DNA from 4 places in the Duganella sp. LjRoot269 genome. Region 3 is predicted to be linked to each of the others. Evidence: predicted binding sites of a transcription regulator. Region 3 holds the regulator's gene; each other region holds the start of a gene.

Region 1 (7,935 bases), 160 kb from region 3:
ATATCGTGGTGCTTAAGTTGACAAAATGGGATAGTGCGGAACACCTTCAGACCAAAGAAGATATCGCCCTGTATTTTGACGCTTGCCTTGAGGAAGCTGGGGACGATGTCGCCTTTATTGCCAAGGCATTAGGCAATATCGCCCGCGCGCACGGGATGACACAGCTTGCCAACGATACCGGAATGGGACGCGAAAGCTTATATAAAGCCCTCTCTGCGGACGGCAATCCAAGCTTCGCGACAATACTGAAAGTCACGCGTGCGCTTGGATTGAAATTCCACGTCGAGGTACTACAGCAGGAAAGCTAATGCCGCCACCGCTGTCGGGGCGATAGCGCCGAGCAGCAGGCCGATAGCGCCTATTGATTCGTCCTGGAAGCCGCGGCGCAGCAGCGAGACGCCGGCCGGATTCGGGGCGTTGGCGATCACCGTCAGGCCGCCGCCGGCCACCGCGCCCGCTACCAGCATGTATTGCGATTGCGCCGAGATGCCGCTGATCAGCGAACCCAAGTAGGTGAGGGCGGCGTTGTCGGTGATCGCCGTCAGTCCCAGCGCGCTGAAGAACAAGGCCACCGGCGGCAGGCTTTCGACGATCGGCTGCAACCACCATTGCTGCATGCCGCCCAGCACCACCAGCCCGGCCAGGAAGAAGCCGACCAGCAGGCCTTCCTTGACGATCAGCGGATTCTGGTAACGCTGGTAAGCCTGCGTGAAGCCGAGGAACAGCATGAAGATGCCGAGGAACAGTACCGGATGGTGGCCCAGCACGACCACGGCGGCCAGGAACACCAGATGGATCGCGGTGACCATCAGCGGCACGGCCGGCGCGTCGGCGGTCTCACCGGCGGCCGGCGCAGGCGCGCGCAAATGCTTGCGCAGCATGAAGCTGACCGCGGTCGCGTTGATCAGCACGGCGATGGCCGCCTTCCAGCCGAAATGCGTCGCCATGAACGCGCTGTCCCATTGCCAGGTGGTGGCCACCATCAGCACGGGCGGCGCGGCGTAGGCGGTCAGCGTGCCACCGATCGAGACGTTGACGAACAGCACGCCCAGCGCGCCGTACTTCAACCATTCCGGCATGCCTTCGCGGAAGATCAGCGGCGCCAGCATCAGCGCGGCCAAGGTCATCGCGGCCGGCTCGGTGATCAGCGAACCGGTCAGCGGCACCAGCGCCAGGCCGAACCACACCAGCGCCAGTTCGGTCCGCATCGGCATCAGCCTGGCCAGCACCAGCAGCATGCGTTCGACGATGTCCAGCACCGGCCGCGATGCGGCCACCACCATCACCGTGAACACGAACAGGGGCTCGGTGTACTGGCGCGATTCGGCGTAGTGGATGGCGGCGTCGCCGCCGCTCAGCAAAGCCATCGCGATGATCAGGATGAAGGCCCAGAAGCCGAACACCACCTCGACTTCGCCCAGCAGGTGGAACAGGCCCGCGTGTTTCGGATGGCGGTGCGACAGCACCTCGAAGGATTTGGCTGCAAAAGTGTGCAGCAGCGCCAGTCCGAACAGGATCGCGCCCACCAGTTGTATGGTTTGCAAAGTATGTCCTTTTATTAATTTCCTCAGCCACATGGTACAGCAAACAATGCGGCAAACGGCATGCACGAATCAGATAAGCCTTGCCAAAATCCGCTTCGAATAGTACTGTGTATTTATACAGTATTTGCGTTAAAATGATGACCCGATCCGCCTCCGCCATTGCTGCACCCGAAGCAGTCCATCCATCGCTATGGCTGGCCTCGCAACTGGCGCACAGCGCCACCCGCTGCGTCGACACCGGCTTTGCCGCGCTGTCGACGCAGTTGCCGGGCGGCGGCTGGCCGCTGGGCGTGCTGATCGACTTGCTGGTGCAGCAGCACGGCATCGGCGAGCTGCGCTTGCTGCGGCCGGCGCTGCTCGGCCTGGGCAAGCGGCCGGTGGTGCTGCTGCAGCCGCCGCACGCGCCGCAGGCGCTGGCGCTGGCCGCGCTGGGGCTGGAACCGTCGCAGCTGATCTGGATACGCAGCGGCGCCAAGAGCGGCGATGCCTTGTGGGCCGCTGAACAAGTGCTGCGCAGCGGCTGTTGCGGCGCGCTGCTGATGTGGCAAAACCATGCGCGCGGCGAAACGCTGCGGCGGCTGCACCTGGCGGCGCAAAGCGGGGACACGCTGTTCTGCATGCTGCGGCCGGTGGCGGCCGCGCAGGATGCGTCGCCGGCGCCGCTGCGCCTGTCGTTGAAGCCGGCGGCGGGCGGCATCGACATCGGCTTCGTCAAGCGACGAGGACCGCAGCGCGACACGCCGTTGTTTTTACCTTTAACGCCTTCTTTGCTACAACGCCATGCGCCTCTGGATCGGACTACACCTGCCGCGGCTCCCGCTCGAGATATTCTGCCCGCGCTGGTCGGCTGACCATTGCACCGTGGTGCTGGAGCAGGAGCGGGTGGTGGCGATGTCGGACGTGGCGCGGGAGGCCGGCGTCGACGTCGGCATGCGGCGCGGCGGCGCGCTGATGCTGGCGCCGCAATCGCAGTTCCAGCAGCGCGCGCCGCAGCTGGAACTGGAAGCGCTGCACGCGGTGTCGATGGCGCTGCTGCAATTTACGCCGCAATTGGCGCAGGCGGAGGAGGATACGCTGCTGCTGGACGTGGGCGCCAGCCTGCGCCTGTTTGGCGGCATACGCGCGTTGTGCCGGCAGGTGGCTGCCAGCCTGCGCACCTTGGGATTTACAGCCGTGATCAGCTGCGCGCCGACCGCGCGCGGCGCATGGCTGCTGGCGCGCAGCCATGCCGGGCGCGCCTTGACGATGGAGGCGTTAGTGCGGCGCATGGACCGCTTGCCCAGCAGCCTGTTGCCACCGGCTCGGCCCTACCTGAGCTGGCTCGAAGGCATAGGGTGCATGACGCTGGGTGAGATGCACCGCCTACCGCGTCCAGGCTTGCAGCGCCGCTGCGGCCGGGCCTTGCTGGACATGCTGGACGACGCCCATGGCGAGCGCGCCGAGATGCATCGCTGGATCGCGGCGCCGGCCAGCTTCCGCGCCAAGCTGGAATTGTTCGACCGCGTGGAAAACGCAGAAGCGCTGCTGTTCGGCGCGCACCGCCTGCTGCAGCAGCTGACCGGCTGGCTCAGTGCGCATCAACTGGCGGTCGAGCGCATCCACCTGCTGCTGGAACACGAGCGCGGCAAGGTGGCGCGGCCGCCGACCTTGATCGAGATCGTGCTGGCCGAGCCGACCTGGCGCGACGAACATCTGGTGCGCCTGCTGAAGGAGCGCCTGGCCAAGCAGACGCTGGACGCGCCGGTGATCGGCCTGTGCCTGGAGGCGCCGCAGGTGCAACCGATGGCGCCGCCCAGCGATTCGCTGTTTCCCGAGCCGGGCGGCAGCAAGGAAGACTGGCAGCGCCTGCTGGAATTGCTGACCGCGCGGCTGGGGCCGGACAACGTGCTGCAGGCGGCGCCGCGCGCCGACTACCGGCCCGAGCAAGCCAACGCCTGGGTCAGCGTGCAGGAAAAAATCCGTCCCGCCGATGCCCGCGCGCAATTGCCGCCGGACATGCCGAGCCTGCCGCGTCCGGCATGGCTGCTGGCCAAGCCGATCGCCCTGCTGATGCGCGATCATCGGCCTTACTACGGCTCGCCGCTGAAGATCGTCTCCACCGGCGAACGCATCGAAGCGGGCTGGTGGGGAGCTATGCAGACGCGCGACTACTTCATGGCGGAAGGGGCGGACCATGCCCACTACTGGCTGTACCGCGAACGCAGCGGCAACGATGGCGAGGCGTCGGCACGCTGGTATCTGCACGGGTTGTTCGGCTGAGCCTGTTATATTTTCCGTGCTATATTTTCCCCATCTCAAGCGGGAGGAACCATGCAATCACAACGACAGGAATTCCTCGGCGCCGATGGCCAGAAGCTGGCGGCCCGTCTCGATGCGCCGGATGGCGAGGTCAAGGCCTACGCCTTGTTCGCGCACTGCTTCACCTGTGGCAAGGATGTGTTTGCCGCCAGCCGCATCGCGCAGGCGCTGACCGAGCATGGCTTTGCCGTGCTGCGCTTCGATTTCACCGGCCTGGGCGCCAGCGAGGGCGAGTTCGCCAACACCAATTTTTCTTCCAACCTGGCGGATCTGGTGGCGGCGGCCGATTTCCTGCGCGCCACCTATGCGGCGCCGCGCCTGCTGATCGGCCACAGCCTCGGCGGCGCGGCGGTGCTGGCGGCGGCCGCGCAGGTGCCGGAAGTGAAGGCGGTGGTGACGGTGGCCGCGCCCAGCGATCCGTCGCATGTCACCGGTTTGTTCAGCCAGCACCTGGACCAGATCGCGCGCGAGGGCGAGGCCCATGTGCAACTGGCGGGCAGGCCTTTCCGCATCAAGCGACAGTTTGTCGAGGATGCGGGCGAGCATAATTTGAAAGTGAAGATCGCGGCCCTGAAGCGGGCCTTGCTGGTGATGCACGCGCCGGGCGATACCACGGTGGGTATCAGCAACGCGATGGAGATTTTTACCGCCGCCAAGCATCCGAAAAGCTTCATCTCGCTCGACAGCGCGGACCATCTGCTGACCGAGCGCGGCGATGCGGTGTACGTGGCGAATTTGATCGCGGCCTGGAGCGACCGCTATCTGTGATTACTCGTCGTCGAATTCTTCGGCCAGGTCTTTCCAGCCCTTGCCGGCGGCGAAGGTGTTGAATTCGTCCGGCGCTTCGAGCACCAGCAGTTTGCTTTCCTGCAGCACGGAATCGCCGGCGGTCAGGGCCGGGCCCTTGTAGCCGACGGTGCGCAGCTGCGCGACCACGGCGTCGATCAGCGATTTGTCCTTGTGCAGGCCGCTGATCGAACCGGAAAAGTCCACATACACGTCGATCGCGCCATACCCTTCGTCGAAGATACGGATCGCCTTGGCGTCGTGGGCACGGCCGGAGCCGTCGGAGGCCTTGAAGGGGCCGCTGAGTTGGATGTCGGTGTCTTTATTCATGTGCTCAGCATACACCCGTCAGCCGACCTTGGGCAAGGCCATGCCGCGCTGCACGGCGGGGCGGGCGCCCACCAGGGCCAGCCAGCGCTGGACGTTGTGCAGGCTCTCCGGCTGGTTGCCCAACACCGACCGCATCTTCTCGGTCGCCGCCGCCGTTGGGCGTGGTCCAGGTGTACAGCGTAATCATGGCGTCTCCCTCTTTGCACAGTAGCCGCCACGATAATCTATCTGGAGATAATGTTGCGCCCCTTATGCTTGGCCCGGTACAACGCCTGGTCGGCCTGCTGGTAGATGTCATCCCGACCCAACGCGGAGTCCGGCGGGATGAACGCCAGTCCCAGCGACAGCGTGACGTAGCCGCCGGGCGGGTTGCCCTGGTGCGGAATCTTGCGCGCCGCCATGTCGGCACGGATCTGCTCGGCCAGCGCCTCGCTCTCGTCGGGGCCGCTGCTGGCGAACAGGCAGGCGAATTCGTCGCCGCCGATGCGGAAGCACAGATCGCCCGGCCGGTGCAGGGTCTGGCGCATGGCGTCGGCCACCGCCTTCAGCACCGCGTCGCCCTGCGGATGGCCATAGGTGTCGTTGTATTCCTTGAAGCGGTCGACGTCGATCAACAGCAAGGTCAGCGTGCGCTGGTCGCGGTGCGCGCGCTTTTGTTCCTCGTTGAAGCGGATGTTGAAATAGCGCCGGTTTTTCAACCCGGTCAGCTCATCGGTGACGCTGTCGTCGCGGGCCGCCTTGGTCTCGGTGATGTCGGTCGAGACGGCGCAGGTGGCATAGACCTCGCCGTTGTCGTCCAGTAGCGGAAACTTCACCGTCATGTAGGTGTGCAGCGTCTTGTCGCGATGGTAGACCGATTCTTCCTCGTGGACGGCGCGCTTTTCCAGCGCTGCCTTGCGGTCGCTGTGCCACAGTTGCTCTGCGATCTCGCGCGCGAACAAGTCGAACACGTTGCTGCCGACGAAGGTGGCGGCGTCGTAGCCGTCCAGCATTTCGAAATGGCGGCTGGCCATCGTGACATTGCCGTGCAGGTCCTTGGTCGATATCAGGATGGGAGCATTGTCGAGCAGCGCGCGGAACACGCGGTCGGACTCGCGCAGTTCGTCAAGTTCGGCGCGTGGCTGGGGATGGATATCGGTCCGATCTGGCATGGGGCCAGTATAGACCTGACAGGGAGCCGGCGCGCGAATTTGGCGCGATCGCCGACTCCCCGTATTGTCACAATTACTTCAGCGGTTGCAGAATTGCCTCAAGGCGGTCGGGCGTATCGGCGATGCGTTCCAGGCGCGGATATTTCAGGCCGCCATGGTAGTCCAGCGCATAGTTCTGATACAGGCTGCCTTTCTTGACCAGGATGTTGATCGGTTCCTTGCCGGTCTTGGCGGCGGTGACGGCCGCGCGCAGCAGCTCGGCCTTGTAGGCGCGGCCATTGACGGCCACCAGCGTGCTGCCGCCCGACAGGCCGGCCTTGAAGCCGACGCCATCCCACTGGAAGGCTTCCAGCTTGCCTTCGGCGCCCACCGAGAAGCCCAGCGAATACTGGAAGTTGGCCGATTTGCTCAGGTCTTCCTGGGCTTTGAGGAAGTCGGTCGGCTTTTCCGTGTAGACCAGTTTCCAGCCGGCGCGGGCCAGGCCATCCAGCGGCGCGCCCGGGCCGTGGCCGTCGAGGCGGCTGCGCAGGAAGGTCGCCCAGTCGTGCGGCTGCACGGCGTTGAGCGCCTTGACCACGTCGTCGAAGGTGTAGTGCCTGGCCACGTTGACGCCGTCGTCGACGCCGAAGAAGCTGCGGGCGAAGTCGTTGAGCGAGCGCTTGTCGCCGGATTTTTCGCGTATCAGCGTGTCGGCGTCCAGCCAGATCAGCTCGCCTTCCGAGTAGTAATCCTCGGCGCGCTGCCAGTTGTTCCAGCCCTGCGGACGGCGGGCGTTGACGATCGGGTCGTTGGTGGTGTCCTGCATCGCGCGCCAGTCGCGGCCCTTGGTGTTGTCGTAGCGGGCGGCGGTGGCGGCCAGCAGGTCGCGCGTGTGCTCGGGCTTGATCAGGCCGGAGCGGGCGGCCAGCACCGCGCCCCAGTACTGGGTCTGGCCTTCGTACACCCACAGCAGCGAGTTCTGCAGCGGCGTGTTGAAGTTGGGGACGTTCTGGTCGGCCGGACGGCGGAACTTGCCGTTCCACGAGTGGGTGAACTCGTGCGGCAGCAGCTCGCGCCGCGCCTCGTTCTTGGACCACTCGGTGAAGTAGCCGGTCTTGACGCCGTTCTCGCTGGACTGGTGGTGCTCGCGGCCGATGCCGCCGAACTCGTCGCTGATGGCGAACAGGAAATCGTAGTGCTTGTAGTGCTGCGAGTTGAACAGCTTGTAGGCCTGCTGCACCATGGCGCGGTGCGGCGCGATCTGTTCCGGCGTCGCTTCCAGCTGCTCGGCCGAGTCGGCCACGACGTTCAGCCGCACCGGTATCTTGCCGTCCGGATCGAGGTCGATGCTGCGGAAGTAGCGGCCGGCGAACAGCGGCGAATCCATCATCGCTTCCAGGTCCAGCGGCTTGAAGGCCACCTCGTCGCCGTTGCGCGACGCGGTTTCCAGCGCGGTGCCGAACTGCCAGCCGGCCGGCACGGTCAGGTTGGGCTGCATGGTGATGCGGCGGCTGTCGTAGCCGGCCGGATACAGCGTCACCGACTGCCATTGCACGCCGACGATGTCGTTGGTCATCGTGGTGCGGCCCTGCGGCGCATCGGTCGGCGACAGGTACTGGAATTCCACGTCCACCGTCGCGGCGCCCTTGGGCACGTCGATATGGAAGGCGTAGACGTTGACCGTGTCGCGCTTCCATTCCAGCGGCTTGCCGTTGGCGCTGACCTTCAGGCCGGCGAACTGGTTCAGCGCGCCGCTGGGGCCGTGGTTGCCCGGCACCCATTGCGGATACAGCAAGGTCAGCTTGCCCGGCTTGGCGGGGATGCTCTCGCGCACGCGGAAGATCTGT
Region 2 (7,935 bases), 280 kb from region 3:
TTTGTCTACACGCGCAACGCGCGGGCGCTGTCGCCGGCGGCCGAGAGCTTTGTCGCCTTCCTGCAGGAACACGTGGCGGCGCATGAATGGAACGTGCCGCAGGGCTGATCAGCCATGCTCTGCAACATTGGCAATTAGATACATGCGATGCAGGGTCTGGACATCACTCAGAGATAAAATACGTTTTAGCCTCTTCCGCAATGATTGCCGCATGTGTATGCTTCATTTATGAACATCCTGCACATCGACTCCTGCCCGCTGGGCGACAACAGCCCGTCCCGCCAATACACCGCCGCAGTCATGGCGCAGCTTGCCGGCGGCGATGCCAATCCGGCCATCAGTTATCGGGACGTGGCCGCCTCGCCGCTGTCGCATATCAGCGGCCCGCTGCTGCAAGTGATACGCAACCAGTGGAACAGCGCCATTCCGATGAATGCCGACCTGCGCGCGGAGAGCACGTTGGCCGCCCTGCTGCTAGAGGAATTCCTGCAGGCGGACGCGGCGGTGATCGCAGCGCCGATGTTCAACTATACGATTCCGTCGACGCTGAAGGCATGGCTGGATCGGCTGATCCATCTGCAAACGGATCAGGGGCGCCAACGCGCCGCGCGGATACGGGTGGTGCTGGTGGTGGCCGGTTGCAGCGCCGCAACCGATCCGGCGCTGGCCGAATTAGTGGGCAACCATGAGGCGCAGCTGCGGGCCATGTTCAAGTCGCTGGGCTTGACGCAGCTGGAATTTGTGCGCCAGGAGGCGGATTTGCAGGTCGCGCGGGAACTTAAAGCGGCCGCGTGATTATAATGTTGGCTGTATCGGGCAACGGCAGCACTCATCATGACAGCAGACACCATCGCCATCAATCAAATGATGGATCAGTTCGACGGCCACCACAGCGTCTGGCTGTTCGGCTACGGCTCCCTGATTTACAAGGCCGACTTCCCTTACCTGCAACGCCGCCCGGCCAGCATCGCCAACTGGACGCGGCGTTTCTGGCAAGGCTCGCACGACCATCGCGGCACGCCTGAAGCGCCGGGCCGCGTGGTCACCATCATCGAAGAGGCCGGCGCCATCTGCCACGGCATGGCGTACCTGATCACGCCCGAAGTGTTTGCCCATCTCGACCATCGCGAAAAGAACGGCTACCTGCGGCTGGCGATTCCGATCATGTTCGAAGTCGGCGATAGCGTGACCGGCCTGGTCTACATCGCCACGCCGGACAACACCGCCTTCCTGGGCGCGGCCTCCGAGCAGGAAATCGCGCGACACATCGCCCGCTCCGCCGGACCGAGCGGGCCGAACAGCGACTATCTCAACCACCTGGCTGCGGCGCTGCGCGAACTGGGGCAACATGACCAGCACGTGTTTGAGATCGAGCGGCATCTGGCGGAACTGCGGCAAGCTCCTTCAGAATAAATCCAGCTGCCCCGCATCGGCCGCCTTGGCGCGCGCGCCCAGCGGCGGCACCACCAGCGGCCGCGTGAACTGCGACGCGTCCATATTGTGGAAACGGCTGCCCCGGCCGGTCAGGCCCAGGCGTTCGGTGGCGATCTTGAAACGCTGTCGTATCAACTCCGCCCACACGCCCTCGCCCTTCATGCGCGCGCCGAAGGTGCTGTCGTAATCCTTGCCGCCGCGCATTTCACGCACGCGGTTCATCACCCGCTGTGCCCGCTCAGGGAAGTGCGCCTGCAGCCACTGATGGAACAGCGGCGCCACTTCCCACGGCAGGCGCAGCACCGTGTAATGCGCGCTGACCGCGCCCGCTTCCTTGACCGCCTCCAGTATCCGCTCGATGTCCGGCTCGGTCACGAACGGAATGATGGGCGCGATGCTGACGGCGACCGGAATGCCGGCCTCGGTCAGCGTGCGTATCGTGCGCAGCCGACGCGCCGGTGCGGCGGCGCGCGGCTCCAGCGTGCGCGAGATGGCCGGATCAAGCGTGGTCAGCGTGATGGCGACGCCGGCCTGCTGCCGTGCCGCCATCGCGGCCAGGATATCGATGTCGCGCTCGATCAGTGAAGACTTGGTGATCAGGCCCACCGGATGCTGGCATTCCTGCAGCACCTCCAGCACGCGGCGCGTGAGTTTGCGCTCGCGCTCGCAAGGCTGGTAGGCATCCGTATTGACGCCAAGCGCGATCGATTGCGGCTCGTAGCCGGGCTTGGCCAGCTCGCGCCGCAGCACTTCCGGCGCGTTGACCTTGGCGAAAATCTTGGTCTCGAAATCCATGCCCGGCGACAGGCCGAGATAGCTGTGGGTGGGCCGCGCAAAGCAATAGATGCAGCCATGTTCGCAGCCGCGATAGGGATTGAGCGAGACGCCGAACGGCAAGTCCGGCGAGGCGTTGCGACTGAGGATGGATTTGCAGTATTCGTCGGTGACCTGGGTTTTCCATGGCTTGGCCTCCTCTTCTTCTCGCTCCCAGCCGTCGTCGTAGGCTTCACGCGCGTTGACTTCGAAGCGGCCCTGCAGGTTCGACACCGCGCCACGGCCCTTCTGCGCCTTCAGCGAAGGCGGCGGCAACATCACCTGCTCCTGATTGTTTTCATCGTGCTTGTTCATGGCAAGGCCGGCATAACCCTAAATACTGTATATATATCCAGTATTCTATGCGCTCGAAACCGCCATATCAAGCGAAATATCAATAGTGCGAGCAGGGCGCCTTGGGTAGCGCGGGGGCAAGCTGGTATCATGCAGGGCTTCCGGGGGATGGATCTTCCCTGCGCCTGCGCGCGCCCCCAGCCCACTCATCCCAATACGAGCAAAAACATGAATAACTCGACTCAACCATTGCCGTCTTTTTTCAGCCGGATTTCGATCGCTGTCGGCGCATTCTTTCGTGCCCTGTCCGACGCCGAATACGCTGCGCGCCTGACGCGCATCGATGACGCGCCGCAACCGGCGGCCGCGCCAACGCCGGCACCGGCGCCGGTCCCGACACCGCTGCGCGTCGCCACGCCGGACGCCGCCCTGCAGCTGCTGAGCCTGTTCCAGCGCGAAGCACGCCTGATCGACTTCACCCAGGAAAACCTGAGCGCCTATTCCGACGCCGACATCGGCGCCGCCGCGCGCGTGGTGCATGAAGGCTGCAGCAAGGTGCTGCGCGAGCACTTCACCATCGAACCGGTGCGCAGCGAAGCCGAAGGCAGCCGCATCGTGCTGGAAAACGGCTTCGACGCCAGCGCCGTGCGCCTGACCGGCAACGTGGTCGGCTGCGCGCCGTTCCGTGGTGCGCTGAGCCATCGCGGCTGGCGCGCGGCCAACGTGCGCCTGCCGAAACTGGCCGAAGCGCACGACGCCGCCATCCTCGCGCCGGCGGAGGTGGAATTATGAGCGACCCGCGTTTCGCCATCGGCATCGACCTGGGCACCACGCACAGCGCGCTGTCCTATGTAGACCTGCAAGCGAGCGACGGCGAGAAGACCCGTCACGGCGTGCTGGCCATTCCGCAGTTGACCGCGCCGGGCACCGTCGAAGAACTGCCGCTGCTGCCGTCCTTCCTGTACCTGCCGCACGCGGACGAACTGGCGCCGGGCGATTTGAGCCTGCCGTGGCAGCAGTCCGCTGAAGAACTGACCGGCGTGGCCGGCGAGATGGCGCGCAGCCGTGGCGCCACCACGCCGATCCGCCTGGTCTCCAGTGCCAAGAGCTGGCTGAGCCACCCTGGCGTGGACCGCCGCAGCGCGCTGCTGCCGAATGACGCGCCGGAAGAAGTCGCGCGCGTATCGCCGCTGGAAGCCTCGACCCGCTACCTGTCGCATCTGCGCCAGGCGTGGGAGCAGGCCTACCCTGACGCGCCGTTCGGTGAGCAGGCGGTCACCGTCACGATTCCCGCATCGTTCGATCCGGGCGCGCGCGAGCTGACGGCCGTTGCGGCACGCGCCGCCGGCTACACCAACCTGACCTTGCTGGAAGAGCCGCAAGCGGCCTTGTACAGCTGGATCCAGGGCAGCGAAGGCCGCTGGCGCAAGGACGTCAAGCCGGGCGACATCATCCTGGTGGTCGACGTGGGCGGCGGCACCAGCGACTTTTCGCTGATCGCCGTGCTGGAACGCGACGGCGTGCTGGAACCACACCGCATCGCCGTCGGCGACCATATCCTGCTCGGCGGCGACAACATGGACCTGGCGCTGGCGCACCTGGTGGCGCGCAAGCTGGCCGCCAACGGCACCCAGCTCGACGCCTGGCAGATGCGTGCACTGACCTACGGCTGCCGCAGCGCCAAGGAAAAACTGTTGGCCGATGCAACAGTCGAGACCTGGCCTATCGTGGTGCCGAGCCGCGGCTCGAAACTGATCGGCGGCTCGATCCGCACCGAACTGACGCGCGACGAAGTGACGACCTTCATCCTCGACGGCTTCTTCCCTAAAGTGGAAGCGTCGGCGCGTCCGGCCGTGCGCACGCGCGCGGGCCTGACGCAGCTTGGCCTGCCGTATGCGCAGGACGCCGGCATCACGCGCCACCTGGCAGCCTTCCTGGCGCGCCAGACCGGCGCCACCAGCGAACTGGAAGGCTACGCCGGCAAGCAGTCCGCCGAGGCGACCTTCCTCCATCCGACGGCGGTGCTGTTCAACGGCGGCGTGTTCAAGTCGGACCTGCTGGCACAGCGCATCATGGACAGCATCAACGAATGGCTGTACCTGGAAGGCGCGGAACCTGCGCGCATGTTGGCCGGCGCCGACCTCGATCTGGCGGTGGCGCGCGGCGCGGCTTACTACAGCTACGTGCGCCGTGGCAGCGGCGTGCGCATACGCGGCGGCACGGCACGCGCCTACTATGTGGCGATCGAGTCGTCGATGCCGGCCATCCCGGGCATGGAACCGCCGATCCAGGCGTTGTGCGTGGCGCCGTTCGGCATGGAGGAAGGCAGCGAGATCGAATTGCCGAACCAGGAATTCGGCCTGGTGGTCGGCGAGCCGGTGCAGTTCCGCTTCTTCGGTTCGTCGGTACGTCGCCAGGACCGCATCGGCGATCTGCTGGACTTCTGGGGCGCCGATGAGCTGATCGAGTTGAACGAGATCCAGGCGACGCTGTCGCCGGAAGGCCGCCAGGCCGGCGACGTGGTGCAGGTGCGCCTGCATGCGATGGCGACCGAGTCGGGCACGCTGGAACTGCAAGCGGTGTCCGATGGCGGCGAACGCTGGAAGGTGGAGTTCGACGTGCGCGCGGGTGAAGCCAGCTAAGCATGAGTCAATACGTCGTCAGCATCGACCTGGGCACCACCAACACGGTGCTGGCTTATTCCGAGCCGGGCAGCGCGCAGATACGCTTGTTCGATATCGAGCAGCTGGTGGCGCCTGGCGAAGTCGGCGCCGGTGCGTTGCTGCCCTCCGTGCGCTACCACCCGGCTTCCGGCGAGCTGGCCGATGGCGATTTGCAGTTGCCGTGGCCCGTCGCCGATGTGGCCGGGCTGTCGCAGGTGGTGGTCGGAAGGCTGGCGCGCACGCTGGGCGCGCAGGTGCCGGGGCGATTGGTTTCCAGCGCCAAGAGCTGGCTGTCGCATCCTCACGTGGACCGCACGGCGCCGATATTGCCGTGGGGCGCGGAGGCGGATGTGGCCCGGGTGTCGCCGGTGGCGGCCAGTGCTTCGTATCTGGCCCATTTGCGGGCCGCGTGGAATACGCGCTTTCCGGCACACCCGCTGGAGCGCCAGCAGCTGGTACTGACGATACCCGCGTCGTTCGACGAAGGCGCACGGGCGCTGACGCTGGAGGCGGCGCGCATGGCCGGGCTGCCGGACCTGCGCTTGCTGGAAGAACCCCAGGCGGCCTTCTACGACTGGCTGTTCCGCCAACGTGCCACGCTTGCCACAGACCTCGCCGACACGCGCCTGGTGCTGGTGTGCGACGTCGGCGGCGGCACCACCGACTTCAGTCTGATCAAAGTGGAGACGGTCGATGGCCTGCCGCAGATCAGCCGCATCGGCGTAGGCAACCACCTGATACTGGGTGGCGACAACATGGACTTGGCCTTGGCCCATCTGGTCGAGGCGCGCATGGCGTCGTCGTCGGGCGCGACCGGCGATGCCGCAGCACCGGCACGCCTGTCCGCCAGCCGCCTGTCGCAACTGGCGGAACGCTGCCGGGCGGCGAAGGAATTGCTGCTGACGGCCGATGCCCCCGAACGCACCACCGTCACCCTGCTCGGCTCCGGCTCGCGCCTGATCGGCGGTTCGCGCTCCGCCGACCTGACCCGCGACGAAGTGGCGTCACTGGTCGTCGACGGCTTCTTCCCGCTGAACGAAACACAGGAACCCGCACGTCGCGGCCGCGCGGCGATCGTCGAATTCGGCCTGCCTTACGCCAGCGACGCCGCGGTCACGCGCCATCTGGCCGGCTTCCTGCGCCAGCATGCCGCCGCCGCGCGCGCAGCTCTTGGCCTGCCGGCGGATGACAGCACCGTCCCCGTTCCCGATACCTTGCTGTTGAACGGCGGCGTGTTCCGCGCCGACGCGCTGGCCCGCCGCCTCGAGGCCACGCTGGCGAACTGGCGCGGCCAGCCTCTGCGCGTTCTGCACAACGACAATCCCGACGTCGCCGTCGCACGAGGCGGAGTGGCCTACGCGCTCGGCCAGGCTGGACAAGCGCCGTTGATCGGCGGCGGCTCGCCGCGCAGCTACTTCCTGCTGCTGGATGACGCACATCGCCCCGACCAGCCGCGCCGCGCCATCTGCATCCTGCCGCGCGGCAGCGTCGAGAATCGCGAAATCCTGCTGGCCGAGCGCACTTTCGCGCTCCGCCTCGGCCGGCCGGTGCGCTTCCACCTGGCCTCGTCGATTTCCGAAGCCGGCACACCGCAAGCAGGAGAATTGGTCGAACTGGAGGCGGACGACTACATCCAGCTGCCGCCCATCGCCACCGTGCTGCGCGACAGCGGCGCCGCCGACGCCCGCAAGGAAGTGCCGGTGCAACTGGCCGCCACGCTGAGCGAAGTGGGTACGCTGGAAGTGCATTGCGTCGCCATCGAAGGCGCGCAGCGCTGGCGGCTGGAATTCCAGCTGCGCGGCGATGCGGCCCACGCCGACGACGATGCCGACACGGCTCCACCGCAAGAGGCGCCGATGCCCGCCGGCTTCGACGCCGCCATCGAGAAGATAGACCGCATCTTCGGCAGCCGCGCGCAGCAGGTCGAGGTCAAGGAAGTGAAGCAGTTGCGCACACAGCTCGAACACCTGCTCGGCAGCCGCGAAAGCTGGCCCACGCCGCTGCTGCGCCGCCTGTTCGACGCGCTGATGCAGCGCGCCAAGGGCCGTCGCCGCTCGTCCGAACACGAGCGCGCGTGGCTCAACCTGAGCGGCTACTGCCTGCGCCCCGGCTTCGGCTACACGCTGGACGAGTGGCGCATCGAGCAGCTGTGGGCACTGTTTGAAACCGGCGTCCAGCATCACAAGGACAGTCAGGTTTGCGCCGAGTGGTGGACCCTGTGGCGCCGCGTGGCGGGAGGGTTGAGCGTGGAGGCGCAACTGCGCGTGCTGGACGATTTCGCCTTCAACGTGCAGGCCGACGCTCAGGAACGCGGACGCCGTCCGCACACGCTGGTCAACGGCAGCGACGAAGACATGCTGCGCCTCGGGGCCTCGCTGGAACGCATCCCCGGCAACTACAAGGCCGAAATCGGCGCGTGGATGCTGGGCCGGCTGGAATCGGCCGACAAGGCGGCGCAGGCGCGCTTCCTGTGGGGCCTGAGCCGGGTCGGTGCGCGCCAGCCTTTCCACGGCAGCGCGCACGACGTGGTGGCTAAGGAAGTCGTCGAACAATGGCTGGCCGCCATCCTTGCGCTGGACTGGAAAAAAGTGGAGCCGGCAGGCTATGCCGCCGCCCACCTGGCGCGCATGACCGGCGACCGCTCGCGCGACATCGATGCAACGCTGCGGGAGGAAATCCTGCGCCGCCTTGCAGCCGCCGGCGCCCCGGCCAACTGGCGCGCGATGGTGCG
Region 3 (7,935 bases):
GCGGCCGACGGCGTGTTTTGCGCCATCGCGTTCAGGTAGGCCAGGCCGCCGACGTCCTCGGCCTTGCCCAGCTGGGTCAGGGTTTCAAATACGGTGATCACGTCGGCCGGCTTGGAACCGTTGATCATCTTGACGATCTGCTCGAAGATGATGCGGTGGTCGTAGCGGTAGAAATCTTCCGGATGCATCATGTCCGCGATGCGGTCGAACGCGGCATTGTCGCGCAGCAGGCCGCCGATGACGGACTGTTCTGCTTCGATGGAATGCGGCGGGACGCGGAGTGAATCTACTTGCGGATCGGAAGGGGCGTTCATGGCGCGAATTATACCTGCTTGTTTGTGCCATACTACAAAATTATGACGAGAAAAAAGCCGGGCTAGCCCGGCTTTTTTCTCGATGTTGCAAGCTTGGCAGGCGTTGCCGCCCGCTCAAATCTTAGGCAGCTTCGCCTACGACAGCAACGGTCACTTCCACCACCACGTCGGTGTGCAGAGCAACGCTCACCGGGTGCTCGCCCACGGTCTTCAGAGGACCGGTAGGCATGCGCACGGCAGCTTTTTCAACGGCGAAACCAGCTTTGGTCAGCGCTTCAGCGATGTCGAAGTTGGTGACGGAGCCGAACAGACGGCCGTCAACACCAGCTTTTTGCGAAACGTTCACGGTCATGCCGTTCAGTTTCTCGCCTTGGGCTTGCGCGGCGGCCAGTTTGGCGGCAGCAGCTTTTTCCAGTTCAGCGCGCTTGACTTCGAATTCAGCAACGGCTGACGCGGTAGCGCGGCGAGCCATTTTTTGCGGAATCAGGAAGTTACGTGCGTAACCGTCTTTAACTTTAACGACTTCACCCAGGTTGCCCAGGTTGACGACTTTTTCTAACAGAATGATTTGCATAGTTCTTCTCCAGGATCTTATCTAGACTACGCAATTAAGCGTGGTGCAGATCGGTGTAAGGCAGCAGCGCGAGGTAGCGGGCGCGCTTGATTGCGGTGTCAACTTGACGCTGGTAGTGCGCCTTGGTACCGGTCAGACGTGCTGGCATGATTTTGCCGTTTTCCTGGACGAAGTCCTTCAGGGTGTCGACGTCTTTGTAGTCAACTTGTTCAACGTTTGCTGCGGTGAAGCGGCAGAACTTCTTACGTTTGAACAATGGGTTTTGTTGCTTGCGCTTTTCTTTCAGCTTGAGCTTGTTTTTGTCGAACTTTTTACCGAATGCCATTTTAGGCTCCTGTATTTAAATTGAGCTGTCTGGGACAGCACTAAAATCAATGATGTGAAACACCAGGCTTTTGCTATTGCGATTCTTCTTGTTCAGAAAACCGGTGAACTGATACATGCCTGCCAGTGGCGCCTGACTGAAGCGGCCTGAAATCTCGCCCGCGGCAACCGCGGAAATTTCAAACTCGCTCAATCGGGCGATGCCCGCCTCCATCTGCTGCGACCGGTGCTGCAGGACAGCGTTCACGATCGGCATGCCGGCCGGGGTATAGCGCAAGGCGTCCCGTTCGGCGATCAACGCGATGAATTGGCTTACATTCACTGGAGCTGATTCAGCCCGGTTCTGAAACAATTAGGCCGCAGGAGCAGCAGCGGCTGCTGGAGCTTCGGTGCGATGCGATTTCGCTGCATCTTCACGTTGTACCGACTTCATCATCGGCGAAGGAGCGGTTTCCGCTTTCTTCATCTTGACGGTCAGGTGACGCAGCACGGCATCATTGAATTTGAAGGCGGTTTCCAGCTCGACCAGGGTCTCGTTGTCGCATTCGATGTTCAGGCAGATGTAGTGTGCTTTAGCCAGTTTCTGGATCGAGTAAGCCATCTGACGACGGCCCCAATCTTCAACACGGTGCACGGCGCCGCCGCGGGTCGTTACGGTGGTTTTGTAACGCTCGATCATGGCGGGCACTTGCTCGCTCTGGTCCGGGTGGACGATAAATACTATTTCATAGTGACGCATGCAAACTCCCTTAAGGACTGTGAATATAGCCCACCCTGGCGTCAAGACAGGTGTGGGAAGAGGTAAGCCCGCGACTATATCAGCTTTTGGGCCAAAAAACCAGCCCTGGCCCGCCGCCGAAATTCCCTGCCCTATGAGGCCGCATGAATTTATTTCGCGCAAAGCAACAAATCCTCTTGCATTTCCTCTCACACTGTACAAAAATACAGACTGTCTATATACACAGGCCCAACGGACTCTATGATCAAGCTCACCGCACGACAGGAACAAATTCTCAATCTGATCAAGGATGCCATCGAAAACACCGGCTTCCCGCCGACCCGTGCCGAGATCGCCAATGAACTGGGCTTCAAATCCGCCAACGCGGCCGAGGAGCACCTGCAGGCGCTGGCGCGCAAGGGCGCGATCGAGATCGCCGCCGGCACCTCGCGCGGTATCCGCCTGCTGGGCGTGCATGCCGAGCCGGCGATGCCGAAGGTGCCGCCGTCGCTGATGATGTCGCTGCCGCTGATCGGCCGCGTGGCCGCCGGCTCGCCCATCCTGGCGCAGGAAAACCTGGAAACCAGCTACAGCGTCGATCCGGCGATGTTCTCGTCCAAGCCGGACTACCTGCTCAAGGTGCGCGGCGAATCGATGCGCGACGCCGGCATCATGGATGGCGATTTACTTGCGGTGAAGAAGGTGGACAGCGCCAAGAACGGCCAGATCGTCGTGGCCCGCATCGGCAACGACGTCACGGTCAAGCGCTACCGGAAGACGGGATCCACGGTGGAATTGTTGCCGGAGAATCCGGACTTCAAGATCATCAAGGTCGATCCGGAAGCGGACGAGTTCGCGCTGGAAGGCCTGGCGGTCGGCCTGATGCGCAGCTGGCACTAAGTTCGCGCCAGCTGCCCGGACGCCGCTATGGTCTTAGCGGCGGTTGTCCGCGGTCGGACGCTGGCCAGGCATGGCGCTGCCGACAACATAGGAAGCCATGCCGTTGTCGCTGTTGTTGACCGAATAGTAGTTCTGTTTGAAGTGCTTGACGTAGCTCGGGTCCTTCAAGAATTCCGAGGTGGCCTGCGCCCACAACTCCGCCTTGACGTCCAGCGCCTGCGCCTTGCGCTGCATCTCCATGGCGATCTCGGTATAGGCCATATCCATGCGCGTGGCCGCGACCTTGCGCTCGGCATCGGTCATCACCGCCGCCACGTCGGCCGGAATGGCTTTGCCGGCCGGCAGCAAGGCGTTATAGCTGCCGATGAACTGGTTGTAGCACTCACTCCATTCAGCGATATTGTTACGCACCTGCTTGACGCCGTCGCGGGAAGCGGAATGGGACGGCATCACCGGCTCGGCGCAGTTGGCCTTGGCGGCCAGGTCGGCACCGTCGTAGCGGCTGGTGTAATAGTCGATGTCCGCCTGGTGCGCGCGGCGCTTGGCGACGATCTGGTCCACATCGGTCGTCCCCGCAGCCCAAGCCTGCGTGCCCATCACCATCATCAGACCAGCAATCATTGCAACTCTCATCGCTTACTCCCGGTTATCACATCGTAGTTATTTGGTGCTCTTGCCCATGATAGAACTGCCGACCCGCATGTTCTGGTCCCAGTTCTGCTGCTGGTCGGTTTCGGCCTGGCGCTGGGTCAGCGCGTTCTGGCTGCGGGCGCTGGCGGTCTTGACGTACTCGGTGGTCTTGGCTTCCCAGGCTGCCTGCGCCAGGTTCACGCTGTCGGCCTGCTTCTTCGCATCGGCGCCGGCGGCCGCGTAGGCCTGGTCCATGCGCGCGATGGACTGGGCAAATTCGGCATCCGTCATCAGGTTGGGCAGGTCGGCCGGGATTGCCTTGCCGGCTGGCAGCAGGCTGTTCAGGTTCTTGACGAAACCGTTGTAGCAGGCCAGCCAGGCGTCGACGTTGACGCCGACCGCCTTGATGTCCCTGACATTGGTGGACATCGCTGGAATGTCCGGCTTGACGCAGTTGAACTTGCTCAGCGTAATATCCGAGCCGTCGTACTTGTTGGCGTAGTAGTCGATCTGGCTCAGCTTGGCCTGGCGCTGCGGCGTCATCTGCAAGGCCGCCTTGGCGTCGGCCACGCCCGCGTCGGCGGCCTTCTTGAACAGCTCGTCGCCCTTGGCCATATCCACCGCCGTGCCTTCGCCGTACCAGTACAGTTCGCCCAGGTGGAATTGCGCGACGGCGTTGCCGCCGGAGGCCAGCTTGGCGTAGATCGGCAGCGCGCGGGTGTAGTCCTTGGCGGCCATCAACTTGTCGGCATCGGCCAGTTCATCCGCCAGCACGCTGCCGCTGACCAATACCATGCACAACCCGATTATCGACGAAGCTTTCATGTCACACCTTTTTAGTTATAGTCTGAAAAACCAAGTGTATAAGCAAACTTAAGGATTTGGCAAAACAATTCAGTGCTTGACCGCCAGCGTGGGTACCGGACCCGACGCGCGCGCGGTGGAGGCGCCATTGCGGGCCTCGGTCTGCTGCACCAGGGCGACCTGCTGCGTGCGGGCGTTCTCGGTGGCGACGAATTCGTTGGTCTTGGTTTGCCAGGCTTCGCGGGCGGCCATGATCTGGTCGGCGCGCTGCTTGCCTTCGGCGTAGACGGCGGCGTAGGCGTGATCCAGCCGGGACAGTGCCTGCTTCAACTCGTCGTCCGTCATCAGGTCGACCAGGTCGTCCGGAATGGCTTTGCCGACAGGAAGCACGTCGTGCAGTTTTTTGACGAAACCGTTGTAGCAAGCCATCCAGGCGTCGATGCCGGCGCCGACGGCCTTGATGTCCTGCTTGGTTTCGGAGCGGGTGGGAATGTCGGGCTTGACGCAGTTGAACCTGGCCAGCGCGACATCGGCGCCGTCGTAGCGCTGGGTGTAGTAGTCGATGTCGGACTGGCGGGCCCTGTGCTGGTCACTCTGCAGGTCTTCGGCCTGGACTGCGCCGGCCGCGGCCAGCGTTAACGCAAACACCAAAGCAGTTTTCATTGTTCCGCCCCTTGGCTTTAAATATATTAAAGCCAAGTGTATAGAAAAAGATAACTGCGCACAAATATTCAAATGTGCAGTTTTGTATCAGCAGCCTTCCAGCGCGCAGGCGAAGTCGTCCAGCAGATCGTCGGCGTCTTCGATGCCGACCGACACCCGTATCAGCGATTCGGCGATGCCCATCGACGCGCGGCGCTCGGCGCCCATCTCGTAGAAGATGGTGTGGGCCACGGGAATCACCAGCGTGCGCGTGTCGCCCAGGTTGGACGCCGGAATCGCCAATTTCAGGCGATTGAGGAAATCGAAGCAGTCGATGCCGTCCTTCAGCTCAAAGCTCAGCAGCGAGCCGTAACTGTGGAACAGCTCGGTCGAGATGCCATGCTGCGGGTGCGACTTCAGCCCCGGATAGTGGACCGCGGCGACGCGCTCGTCCGCCTCCAGCATCCCGGCCAGCGCCAGCGCGTTGCTGCTGGTGCGCTCCATGCGCAGCGCCAGCGTTTCGGCGCCGACCGCGATGTGGTGCGCCGCTTCCGGCGCCAGCGAGGCGCCGAAGTCGCGCAGGCCCTTGGCGCGGATCTGCGCCAGCCCCCATTGCGCCGGCGCGGCCTTCTTGTAGTTCTCGTAGATATTCGGGAACCTGCTCCAGTCGTAGACGCCGGTGTCCGTCAGGCTGCCGCCCAGCGCGTTGCCGTGGCCGCCGATCGACTTGGTCAGCGCATTGATCACCAGGCCGGCGCCGACCGATTTCGGACGGAACAGATACGGCGTGGTCATCGTGTTGTCGACGATGTAGAGGATGCCGCGCTGCTGGCACAGTTCGCCGATGCGCCGCAAATCCGCCACCTGCGTGCGCGGATTGGCGACGGTTTCGACGAACACCACGCGGGTCTGCTCGGTGATGGCGGCGGCGACGTTGGCGACGTCGGTGGCGTCGACGAAGGACACGGCCACGCCCTGCCCCATCGTGGTCTGCCACAGGCTGTTGGTGTTACCGAACAGGAAGGCCGATGACACCACGTGGTCGCCGGCGCGCAGCAGCGACTGGAACACGGCGCCGATCGCGCCCATGCCGGTGGCGAAGCACAGCGTGCCGACGCCCTGCTCCATCTTGTTGACCTTGTCTTCCAGCGCGGAGATGGTGGGGTTGCCCTGGCGGCCGTAGCGGAAACCCGGCTCCTTGCCCTGGAACACGGACGCCAGCTGGCGCGCGTCGGCGTAGCCGAAGGCGACCGAGGTGTGGATGGGCTTGTGCAGCGAGCCGTGCTCGATGCCTTTCAGGCGGTCGTTGTGCAGGATGGTGGTGGTGAAGCCGTAGTTCTTTTTGTCGTTCATGTGCATTCTCGCACGTCGTTCCCGCGCAGGCGGGAACCCATAGAACGCGAGCACGCAGGCTCAGTATGGATTCCCGCCTGCGCGGGAATGACGAAGGTTAGGCTTCGGTGACAGCCAGGTTCAGGTTCAGTTGCGAGCGGCCCGCGTCTTCCGGCGCGGCGGCCTTCGGATGGTGGCGCGCGTACTCCAGCTTGTCCAGGTAGTCCTTCGAGATGTCGCCGGTGACGTAGACGCCGTCGAAGCACGAAGCCTCGAAATTCTTCAGCGCCGGATTGACGTCCGAGATCGCCCGTTTCAACGCGTCGATGTCCTGGTAGACCAGGTGGTCGGCGGTGATCTCGCGGCACACTTCCTCGGTGGTGCGGCCGTAAGCGATCAGCTCGTCGCGGGTCGGCATGTCGATGCCGTACACGTTCGGGTAGATCACCGGCGGCGCGGCCGAAGCGAAGATCACTTTCTTCGCGCCCGCTTCGCGCGCCATCTGCACGATCTCGCGGCTGGTGGTGCCGCGCACGATCGAGTCGTCGACCAGCAGCACGACCTTGTCCTTGAACTCGGAGGCGATGGCGTTGAGCTTCTGGCGCACGGATTTCTTGCGCGCGGCCTGGCCCGGCATGATGAAGGTGCGGCCGATGTAGCGGTTCTTGATGAAGCCTTCGCGGTACTCGACGTTCAGCGCCAGCGCCAGCTGGATCGCGGCCGGACGCGACGAATCCGGAATCGGCATGACCACGTCGATCTCGCCGTCCTTGAATTCGCGCTTGATCTTCTCGGCCAGGTACTCGCCCATTTTCAGGCGGGTGGCGTAGACCGAGGCGCCGTCGATGACGGAATCCGGACGGGCCAGGTAGACGAACTCGAACACGCAAGGGTTGAGCGACGGATTGTCCGCGCACTGGCGGCTGTGCAGCTGCTTGTCGGCGTCGATGAAGACGGCCTCGCCCGGCGCGATGTCGCGCACGAAGCGGAAGCCCATGCCTTCCAGCGCCACCGATTCGGAGGCGATCAGGTATTCGGCGCCCTGCTCGGTTTCGTTGATGCCCAGGCACAGCGGACGGATGCCGAACGGATCGCGGAAGGCCAGCAGGCCGACGCCGGCGATCTGCGCCACGGCAGCGTAGCCGCCGCGCACGCGGCGATGCAGCACGGTCACGGCTTCGAAGATCGTGTCGGCGTCGATCGAGATGCCGGTGGTGGCTTTCTGGATTTCGTGGGCCAGCACGTTCAGCAGCACTTCCGAATCGGAATCGGTGTTGATGTGGCGGCGGTCGTTCTGGAACATTTCTTTCTTGAGCTGTTCCCAGTTGGTCAGGTTGCCGTTGTGCGCCAGCGTGATGCCGAACGGCGCGTTGACGTAGAACGGCTGCGCCTCTTCCTCGCTCGACGAGCCGGCCGTTGGGTAGCGGCAGTGGCCGATACCGGAATTGCCTTGCAACGTACGCATATTACGGGTACGGAAGACGTCACGAACGAGGCCGTTGGCCTTGTGCATGGCGAACATGCTGCTGTGATTGGTCGCGATACCCGCCGCATCCTGGCCGCGGTGCTGCAGCAGCAGCAGCGCGTCATACAGCAGTTGATTGACAGGTTGATGGGATACGACGCCGACGATGCCACACATGATGTTGCTCCTGGACTTGGTGCTACGGATTTAAAGAATTCAAAAATTTACATGC
Region 4 (7,935 bases), 5.5 Mb from region 3:
CACCGACCTGAAGCGACGTCAACGCATTGACCTGGCTGGTGCTCAGGCCGTTGAGCTGGTCGCTGTTCAGCGTGGCGACCTGGCGCGTGCTGAGCGCGGCGATCTGCGCCAGGCTCAGGCCGCTAAGCAGGCTGACCGGCATGGCGGCGATCACAGCCGTACTCAGGCTGCCGACATCGGCCGGCTGCAGGCCGGCGATGGCCGACGATTTCAGCGCCAGCACCTGGCTGCTGTTGAGCGCGGCCACCTGGACGCTGGTCAGCGCAGTCACCTGGGCGGCGTTGAACGCGGCCACCTGCGATGTGCTCAGTCCGGCCAGCGCGTTGCTGCGGATCGCGGCCAGGTCAGCCGTTTCCAGCGCGGCGATATCGTCGCTTGACAAAGCGATCAGTTGGGCGCTGGTCAGCGCCGCCGCCTGGGCGGTATTCAGGGCCGCCACCTGGGTGGTGGTCAGGCCAGCCAGCGCGGTGCTGCGCAGGGCCGCAATCTGCAGCGTGCTCATCTCGCCGATCTGGTTGCCGGACGAGCCGCCGCCGAGTCCGCTCAACTGATCCGAGCGCAGCGCGGCGATGGCCGAGGTGTTCAGGGCCTTCAACGCGGCGACGCTGAAGGCGGCGATATCGGCCGACGAGAGGCCTGCCACGTTGCGTGAGCTCAGGCCCGGCATTTGCAGTGCCACCATGCTGGCGACTTGGGCGGTGCTGAGCGCGGCCAACTGGTCGCTGCCGAGGACCGCAACCTGCTGCGAGCTGAGACTGGAAATCTGGGTGCCGGTCAGCGGCGCGATCTGCGCGCTGGTCAGCGCGGCGGCATAGACGGTACCCAGCGCAGCCAGGTTGGCGGTGGCGAAGCCGGCCACGGCCGCCGTCGGCAGCGCGGCCAGCTGCGCGGCATTCAGCGCCTGGAATTGCGCGATCGTCATCATGGACAACTGCGCGCTGCCCAGCGCGGCAAGCTGGCTGGTGGTCAGTCCGTGGATCGCCGCAGTGGCGAGGGCGGCGAAGTCCAGCGGGTCCAGCGCACCGACCGCTTGCGCGCCCAGCGCCTGCACCTGGGCGCTGCCCAACGCGGCGACCTGGGTGGCAGTCAGCGCCACCGCCTCGGCGGTGGTCAGCCCGGTCAGCGCGGCGGTGCGTAATGCGGCGATCTGGGCGGTGTTCAAGGTCTGCACCTGGCCCGTGCCCAGCACGGCCAACTGGTCCGAATTGAGACCAACAATGGCGGCCGTGCGCAACCCGGGCAGGCTGGCGGCGTTGAGGGCGGCCACATCGGCCGTCGACAGGTTGGCCAGCTGCAGCGAACTGAGCGCGCCCAGTTGCGCCGACGTCAGGCTGTGGACTTGCGCGCTGCTCAGCGCGTTCAGTTGCGCGCTCGACAGCGCGGCGATCTGGCGCGTGCCCAGGCCGGCGATCTGCGTCGTATCCAGGTCGGCGAAAGCGGCGCTGCCCAGCGCGGCGATGGCGCCGGTGTTGAGCACGGCCAGGTCCTCGGCTTCCAGGCCGGCAAGGCCGGCGGAGCTGAGCGCAACAAACTGCCTGCTGCTCAGCGCGGCGATCTGGGCGGTGGTGAACGCCCGCACTTGCGCGCTGCTCAGCGCGCCAATTTGCGAGGTCAGCAGGTTGCCGACGACATTGGTGCGCAAGGCCGCCATGTCGGCCGTTTCCAGCGCCGCCAGTTGCGCCGACGACAAGGCGTTCAGCTGGGCGCTGGTCAGCGTGTTGGCCTGCGCCGTGCTCAGCGCGGCGATCTGGGCGGTGCCCAGGCCGGCCAGCGCGGTGCTGCGCAGCGCCAGCACCTGGGCCGTGCTCAGTTGGGCGAACAGGCTGCCGTCGTCCCGTCCCAGCTCAGTGGCCTGGGACGACGTCAACGCCGCAATGGCGCCGGTGCTCAGCGCCTTCAGCGCGGCGCTGCCCAGCGCGGCGAGATCGCCGGTCGACAGGCCGGCCACCTGGGCGGTGCCGAAGGCGCCGATTTGCGCGCTGGTCAGCGACTGCACCTGCAGACTGGTCAGCGCCGCGACCTGCGCGCTGGTCATGGCGGCGAAGTGGCGCGTGCCGAGGCTGCCCAACTGCGTGCTGCCCAGCGACGACAACAGCGCCGTTCCCAGCGCCGCAACGGCGGCCGGACTCAATGCCGCGAGGTCGGCGCCCGGCAGGCCGGCGATCGATGCGGTGGACAAGGCAGCCACCTGTCTGCTGCTCAGCGCGGCGAATTCGGCGGTGGTGAGGGCGCCCAGCTGGCTGCTGCTCAGCGCCGCCATTTGCTGCGTGGTCAATCCGGTGATGGCGGCGGTTTTCAGCGCGGCCAGGTCAGCCGTTTCCACCGCGGCCAGTTGCGCCAGCGACAGGCTGCTCAGTTGCGCGCTGCTGAGCGCGGAAGCCTGCAGCGTCGACAGCGCCACCACCTGGTCGGTCGTCATGCCGGCCAGCGCCGCGGTCTTCACCGCGGCCAACTGGGCCGTGCCCAGCAGACTGATCTGATTGGTGGCGCCGGCGCCCAGCTGGGCGAACTGGTCGGACGTCAGCGCGCCAACGGCGGCCGTGCTCAGCGCCTTGATGCCGGCGCTACTCAGCGCGGCCACGTCGGCGGTCGACAGGCCCAGCACCTGGCGCGAACCGAAGGCGCCGATCTGCAGCGAATTGAGGGCATGGACCTGGGCCGTGCCCAGCGCGGCGACCTGGTCGCTGCTGAGGACGATGATATGGCGCGTGCCGAAGCCGGCCAGTTGTGCCGTGCTCAGCCCGGCCATCAGCGCGGTGCCCAGCACCGGCACGGCCAGCGGATTGAGGACGGCCAGGTCGGCGCTCGGCAGGCCGGCGATGCTGGCGCTGGACATGGCGCCGATCTGGGCGCTGCTCAGCGCGGCGAATTCGCCGGTGGTCAGCGCACCCAGCTGGGTGCTGCCCAGCACCGCGATATTGCGGGTCGACAGCGCGGCCAGGGCCACGGTTTTCAGCGCGGCGAGATCGGCCGTTTCCATGGCCGCGATGGCGGCGGTGGTCAGCGCGCTCAGTTGCACGCCCGTCAGCGCCGCAGCCTGGGCGGTGCTCAGCGCCACGGCCTGGTCCGTGCTGAGCGCACCCAGCTGCGCCGTGCTCAGCGCGGCGACCTGCTGCGTGGTCAGCGCGGCGATGCCGCGGCTGCCGATGGCGGTCACGTCGTCGGACGACAATGCGGCCAACTGGCGCGTGGCCAGCGACGCCAGTTGCCTGGTCGTCATCAGCGCCACCTGACCGGTCGACAGGCTGGCGAGATTGGCAGTGTTCAGCGCCGCCAGGTCGGCCGGCTCGAAGGCTGCGATGGCATCGGTGCTCAGTTGGGTAAATGCCTGGGTGCCCAGCGCGGCCACCTGCGCGGTGGTCAGCGCGGCGATCTGGCTGCTGGTCAGTGCACCCATCAGGCCGGAGGGCAATGCGCCGGCGGCGTTCAGCACGGCCGGCTTGAGCGCGGCGAAATCCTGCGTGGTCAGCACCGCGACATTGCTGGTAGCCAAGTAGGCCAGCTGCTGGCTGCTGAAAGTGGCAAGGTGATCGGTGCGCAGCGCCGGCACTTGCAGCGAATTCAGCGCGACGATGTCCTCGGTCGTCCACGCCAAAACGTCTTGTATGGTGAGATCGTTGGCGAGCTGCTGCGTGGTAAGCAGGGGGACGAACGTAGACATCGCGAGTTCCTATTTTGATAACACTAATCACTATAGCAGAATTCGCCTTAATTTCTACATGGCAACGAAATTATTTTCGGGTTTTATGTCCAAAATTACATGAAAAAAGCCGCAAAATCAAAGACTTTGCGGCATTCTTAACCAACAAGCAACGGCTGGGTTGATATCTTGATCAGGCTTTCGCTTCGCCGCCCAGCGCCTCGACCACGTCGGCCATCAGCTTGGCCAGTTCCCCCGTCATCAGCATGAAATCGCCGTCGAAACGCTCTTCATCGTTCTTGGTGCTCGATTCCTTTTCGCTGATCACGTCCAGCGCCTTGACGCCCTTGATCGCCAGCGACTCGGTCAGCACGAAGGAGATCTTGCTGTCCCAGGTCATCGCCAGGCGCGTGCACTGCTTGCCGGCGGCGATATGGCGGCGCACTTCGTCCGCTTCCAGCGTGTGGCGCACATAGCGCACCGCCGCCTTGCTCTCGCCGGTGGCGCGCAGCTCGGTGTCCATGTCGACCGTGAAGCCGGACGGCGCATCGTCGGCCTGCAGCCACTCGGTCATCACGCCGACCGGCGAACGCTGCACGCGCAGGCTCTCCAGCGGCAGCTTGTCGACCGCCTTGAGCAGCAGCTTGATCACTTCGTCGGCCTTGGCCGGGCTGGCGGCGTCGACCACCAGCCAGCCGTTGACCGGATCGATCCAGGTCCAGACGTTGCTGCGGATCGAGAACGCGCGCGGCAACAGTTCGTCGGCGACGCGCTCCTTGAGTTCCTTCATGGCTTTCTTGCCCGGCGCAAAACCTTGCGCCTCTTCCATTTCGGCGGCGCGGGCCTTGGCGACCTGGTTGATGACGGTGTTCGGCAACAGTTTCTTCTCGGTGCCCAGCAGGATCAGCATCTGCTGGTTGACCACGTGCACCAGGCCGCCGTTAGGGCGCGGCGTGTCCCATCCCTGGCGCAGCAATTCATTGCTGGTGGCTGGCACGAAGGAGTGAGGAGCGAGCGCGGCTTCCAATTGTTCCGGGGTAAAGGCCCAAGGGGCCGGCAGACGGTAAATCTGAAGATTCTTGAACCACATGAGTATTTAGCCTTGTTTCAGTAATGCCAGGGGAGCGCCATTTTACACGCTGACGGCAGCGCCGGACCGATTGTGTTGCACAGCTAGGCGAACAATTCGCCTTGCCGGGGGGCTGGCGCCTGCGGGCCGGCGCCGGGCGGCTCCAGCGTGCTGGCGCGCACGCCCAGCAGGCGCAGCTTGCGTTGCAGCGGCACCCGCTTCAGGCATTCGCGCGCGGCCTGCAGGATGGCCGCGCCGTCGGCCACCGGCTGCGGCAAGGTGACGTTGCGGCTGACGATCTGGAAATCGTCGAAGCGCAGCTTGATGCTGATGGTGCGGCTGACGTAGCCTTTGCGCTTGAGATCGTCCGCCAGGCGGTCGCACAGCTTGGTCAGGATGGATGACAAGGCGTCGCGGTCCTGGCGCGCGTGCAGGTCGCGCTCGAAAGTGGTCTCGCGGCTGATCGACTTGCTTTCGGAGCTGGTGGAAATTTCGCGGTGGTCGACGCCGCGCGCGGCCTGCGCCAGCCAGGCCGCGTAATGGGCGCCGAAATGGTCCTGCAGCAGGCCGGCGTCGGCCTCGGCCAGCTGGCCGATGGTGGCGATGCCCAGCGCCGCCAGCTTCTCGGTGGCCTTGGGACCGATGCCGTTGATCTTGCGCACGCCCAGCGGCCAGATGCGGGCCGGGATATCGTCGTAGCCGAGAACGGTCAGGCCGTTGGGCTTGTCCAGGTCGGAGCAGATCTTCGACAGCAGCTTGTTGGGGGTCACGCCGATCGAGCAGGTCAGGCCGGTGGCGTCGCGCACGGCCTGCTTGATGCGCTGCGCCAGCTCGCGCGTTTCGCCTTCGACGCGGGTCAGGTCGATATAGATTTCATCGATGCCGCGGTCCTCGAAATCGGGCGCGATGGCGGCCACGGCGTTTTTGAACAGCCGCGAATAATGGCGGTAGGCGTCGAAATTGACCGGCAGCAGGATCGCGTCCGGCGCCAGCTTGGCCGCCTTCATCATGCCCATGGCCGAGCCGACGCCCAGCGCGCGCGCCTCGTAGGTGGCCGTGGTGATCACGCCACGGCCGACGTAGTCGCGCAGCCGGGCGAAGCGGCGGCTGCCGTCGGCCTGCGGCACCGGCTGGGCATCGCGGCCGCCGCCGATGACCACCGGCAAGCCGCGCAGCTCCGGATAGGTGAGCAACTCGACGGAGGCGTAAAACGCGTCCATGTCGAGGTGGGCGATGCGCCGAGGATCTTCTACCATGTGCCGAAATATCACTGTGAATGCATACAGTATCCACGGAAACATATCGCACCGCAAGTGGGCACGCCGTCCGCGGCCGATGTTACACTGGAGTAAATAAGCGCCCGTCACCGCCATGTACAGACACTTCGGACTCCCGCTGCTGTTCTTGTTCGCGCCCCTGGCCGCCGCCACGCCGGCGGCTTGTCCCGAGGCGCGCATCGGCATCAGCGACCTCGGCTATACCTCGTTCCGCAATGGCGAGGGCTACGGCGGCATCGCCGTCGATCTGGTCGGCGAGATCGAGCGCCGCACCGGCTGCCCCTTCCGCGTCGTCTGGTACCCGCACAGCCGGCTGTTCGCGCAATTTCTCAGCGACCAGCTGCAGGTGACCGGCGCCGCCCTGCATACTGCCGAGCGCGACCGCCACGGCGTCTGGATACCCTACGCCTATTCGCAGTTCGAGCTGCTGCTGACCAATCAGAGCGGCGGCCCGTTCCACAGCCTGGCCGACTTCGTCGACAACAGCAGCGCGCGCCTGAACGTCAGCCGCGGCATCTCCTATCCGCCCAGGCTGCTCGCGCAGATGGACCGCCTGGCCAAGCTGGGGCGGCTGGAATACGTCAACGATTACGCCGTGGCGTTCCGCAAGATCCAGGCCGGCCGTGCCGACGGCATCCTGGCGCCGCGCACCATCCACCTGCTGCACCAGCGCCAGTTTCACATGGTCGGCGCGATGACCGCGGCCACGCTGGAGGAATCGCCGCGCTCGGTGATCGGGCTGTACGTGTCCACCACGCTGGTCGGCGCGCCGACGCGACAGCGCTACATCGACGCCATCCGCGCGATGGTGGTCGACGGCACCGTGCAAAGCCTGTATGCGCGCTATCTCGGCGACGAGGTCGCCCGCGAGATCTTCAGCGGCGGCGTCGGCGGCATCCTCGATCTGATGCCTCGTTAGAGCGCCCGGCGCGCGGCCGCCAGCACCAGCACGGCGCCGGCCACCAGGCTGGCCGCCAGCAGGTAGATGCCGCTGGCCGTGCTGCCGGTCGCGTCCTTGATGGCGCCGACCAGGTAGGGGCTGGCGAAGCCGGCCAGGTTGCCGACCGAATTGATCAGCGCGATGCCGGCCGCCGCCGCCGCGCCGCCCAGCATGGCGGTCGGCAGGCTCCAGAAGATCGGGAAGGTGGTCAGGATGCCGGCCGTGGCGACGCTGAGCGCGGCCATCGCGACGACGGTGTTGTCGGCATACAAGGTGGCGCCGACCAGGCCCAGCGCGCCGGCCAGCGCGGCGGCGGCCGCATGCCAGCACCGTTCGCCGCTGCGGTCCGAGTGGCGCGCGGCCAGCACCATGACCACGGCCGCGATGCCGTAGGGGACCGCCGTCAGCAGGCCGATATCGAACACGTCCTTGACGCCGCTGTTCTTGACCAGCTGCGGCAGCCAGAAGCTGACGCCGTACAAGCCCATGACGAACAGGAAGTACACCAGCGCCAGCAGCCATACCGTGCCGTTGGCGAACACCTGCGCCAGCGGCATGTGCCGCTGCGCCTTGCCGTCGTCGGCGATGGCGCGCTCCAGCAGCCGCTTGTCGTCCTCGCCCAGCCAGCTGGCGGAACGGATGCCGTCGTCCAGGTAGAACAGGGTCCAGATGCCGATCAGCACCGACGGCAAGCCCTCCAGCAGGAACAGCCATTGCCAGCCGCTCAGTCCGTAGCGGCCGGCGAACGCCGTCATGATCCAGCCCGACAGCGGCCCGCCGACCACGCCGGCCACCGCCACGCCGCTCATGAACAGCGCCACCATGCGCGCGCGGCGACGCGCCGGATACCAGTAGGTCAGGTACAGGATGATGCCGGGGAAGAAGCCCGCTTCGGCGGCGCCGAGCAGGAAGCGCAGCAGGTAGAACGTGGCCACGCTGTTGGCGAACATCAGCGCCGACGAGATCAGGCCCCAGCTGATCATGATGCGGGCGATCCAGATGCGCGCGC

The links. Region 3 encodes LexA, which represses DNA repair genes until DNA is damaged. Its sites were predicted from a motif close to ACTGTATNNNNATACAGT; they were not measured.
Region 1: the regulator LexA is predicted to act here: its motif matches at 1,649-1,666, upstream of imuA (translesion DNA synthesis-associated protein ImuA).
Region 2: the regulator LexA is predicted to act here: its motif matches at 2,587-2,604, upstream of ACSQ3S_RS24415 (PA0069 family radical SAM protein).
Region 4: the regulator LexA is predicted to act here: its motif matches at 5,979-5,996, upstream of dinB (DNA polymerase IV).

Annotation. Positions count from the first base shown of each region.
Region 1 covers NZ_CAXUSL020000001.1:5,891,088-5,899,022, reverse strand. Annotated here, with positions in the region: gene ACSQ3S_RS26400 (addiction module antidote protein) at 6-308, shown strand; gene ACSQ3S_RS26395 (putative Na+/H+ antiporter) at 291-1,544, opposite strand; gene imuA (translesion DNA synthesis-associated protein ImuA) at 1,682-2,395, shown strand; gene ACSQ3S_RS26385 (Y-family DNA polymerase) at 2,325-3,803, shown strand; gene ACSQ3S_RS26380 (alpha/beta hydrolase family protein) at 3,855-4,610, shown strand; gene ACSQ3S_RS26375 (hypothetical protein) at 4,611-4,958, opposite strand; gene ACSQ3S_RS26370 (sensor domain-containing diguanylate cyclase) at 5,183-6,109, opposite strand; gene ACSQ3S_RS26365 (M61 family metallopeptidase) at 6,183-7,935, opposite strand, start outside.
Region 2 covers NZ_CAXUSL020000001.1:5,448,063-5,455,997, forward strand. Annotated here, with positions in the region: gene ACSQ3S_RS24400 (LysR family transcriptional regulator) at 1-108, shown strand, start outside; gene ACSQ3S_RS24405 (NAD(P)H-dependent oxidoreductase) at 229-795, shown strand; gene ACSQ3S_RS24410 (gamma-glutamylcyclotransferase) at 835-1,413, shown strand; gene ACSQ3S_RS24415 (PA0069 family radical SAM protein) at 1,405-2,562, opposite strand; gene ACSQ3S_RS24420 (DUF2760 domain-containing protein) at 2,770-3,333, shown strand; gene ACSQ3S_RS24425 (Hsp70 family protein) at 3,330-5,183, shown strand; gene ACSQ3S_RS24430 (Hsp70 family protein) at 5,186-7,935, shown strand, end outside.
Region 3 covers NZ_CAXUSL020000001.1:5,732,904-5,740,838, forward strand. Annotated here, with positions in the region: gene ACSQ3S_RS25600 (replicative DNA helicase) at 1-314, opposite strand, end outside; gene rplI (50S ribosomal protein L9) at 436-888, opposite strand; gene rpsR (30S ribosomal protein S18) at 923-1,213, opposite strand; gene priB (primosomal replication protein N) at 1,229-1,534, opposite strand; gene rpsF (30S ribosomal protein S6) at 1,565-1,951, opposite strand; gene lexA (transcriptional repressor LexA) at 2,192-2,830, shown strand; gene ACSQ3S_RS25630 (hypothetical protein) at 2,864-3,451, opposite strand; gene ACSQ3S_RS25635 (tetratricopeptide repeat protein) at 3,491-4,255, opposite strand; gene ACSQ3S_RS25640 (hypothetical protein) at 4,355-4,927, opposite strand; gene ACSQ3S_RS25645 (cystathionine gamma-synthase family protein) at 5,015-6,259, opposite strand; gene purF (amidophosphoribosyltransferase) at 6,357-7,880, opposite strand; gene ACSQ3S_RS25655 (CvpA family protein) at 7,920-7,935, opposite strand, start outside.
Region 4 covers NZ_CAXUSL020000001.1:184,066-192,000, forward strand. Annotated here, with positions in the region: gene ACSQ3S_RS00630 (hypothetical protein) at 1-3,661, opposite strand, end outside; gene ACSQ3S_RS00635 (recombination-associated protein RdgC) at 3,834-4,730, opposite strand; gene dinB (DNA polymerase IV) at 4,814-5,965, opposite strand; gene ACSQ3S_RS00645 (substrate-binding periplasmic protein) at 6,081-6,905, shown strand; gene ACSQ3S_RS00650 (MFS transporter) at 6,902-7,935, opposite strand, start outside.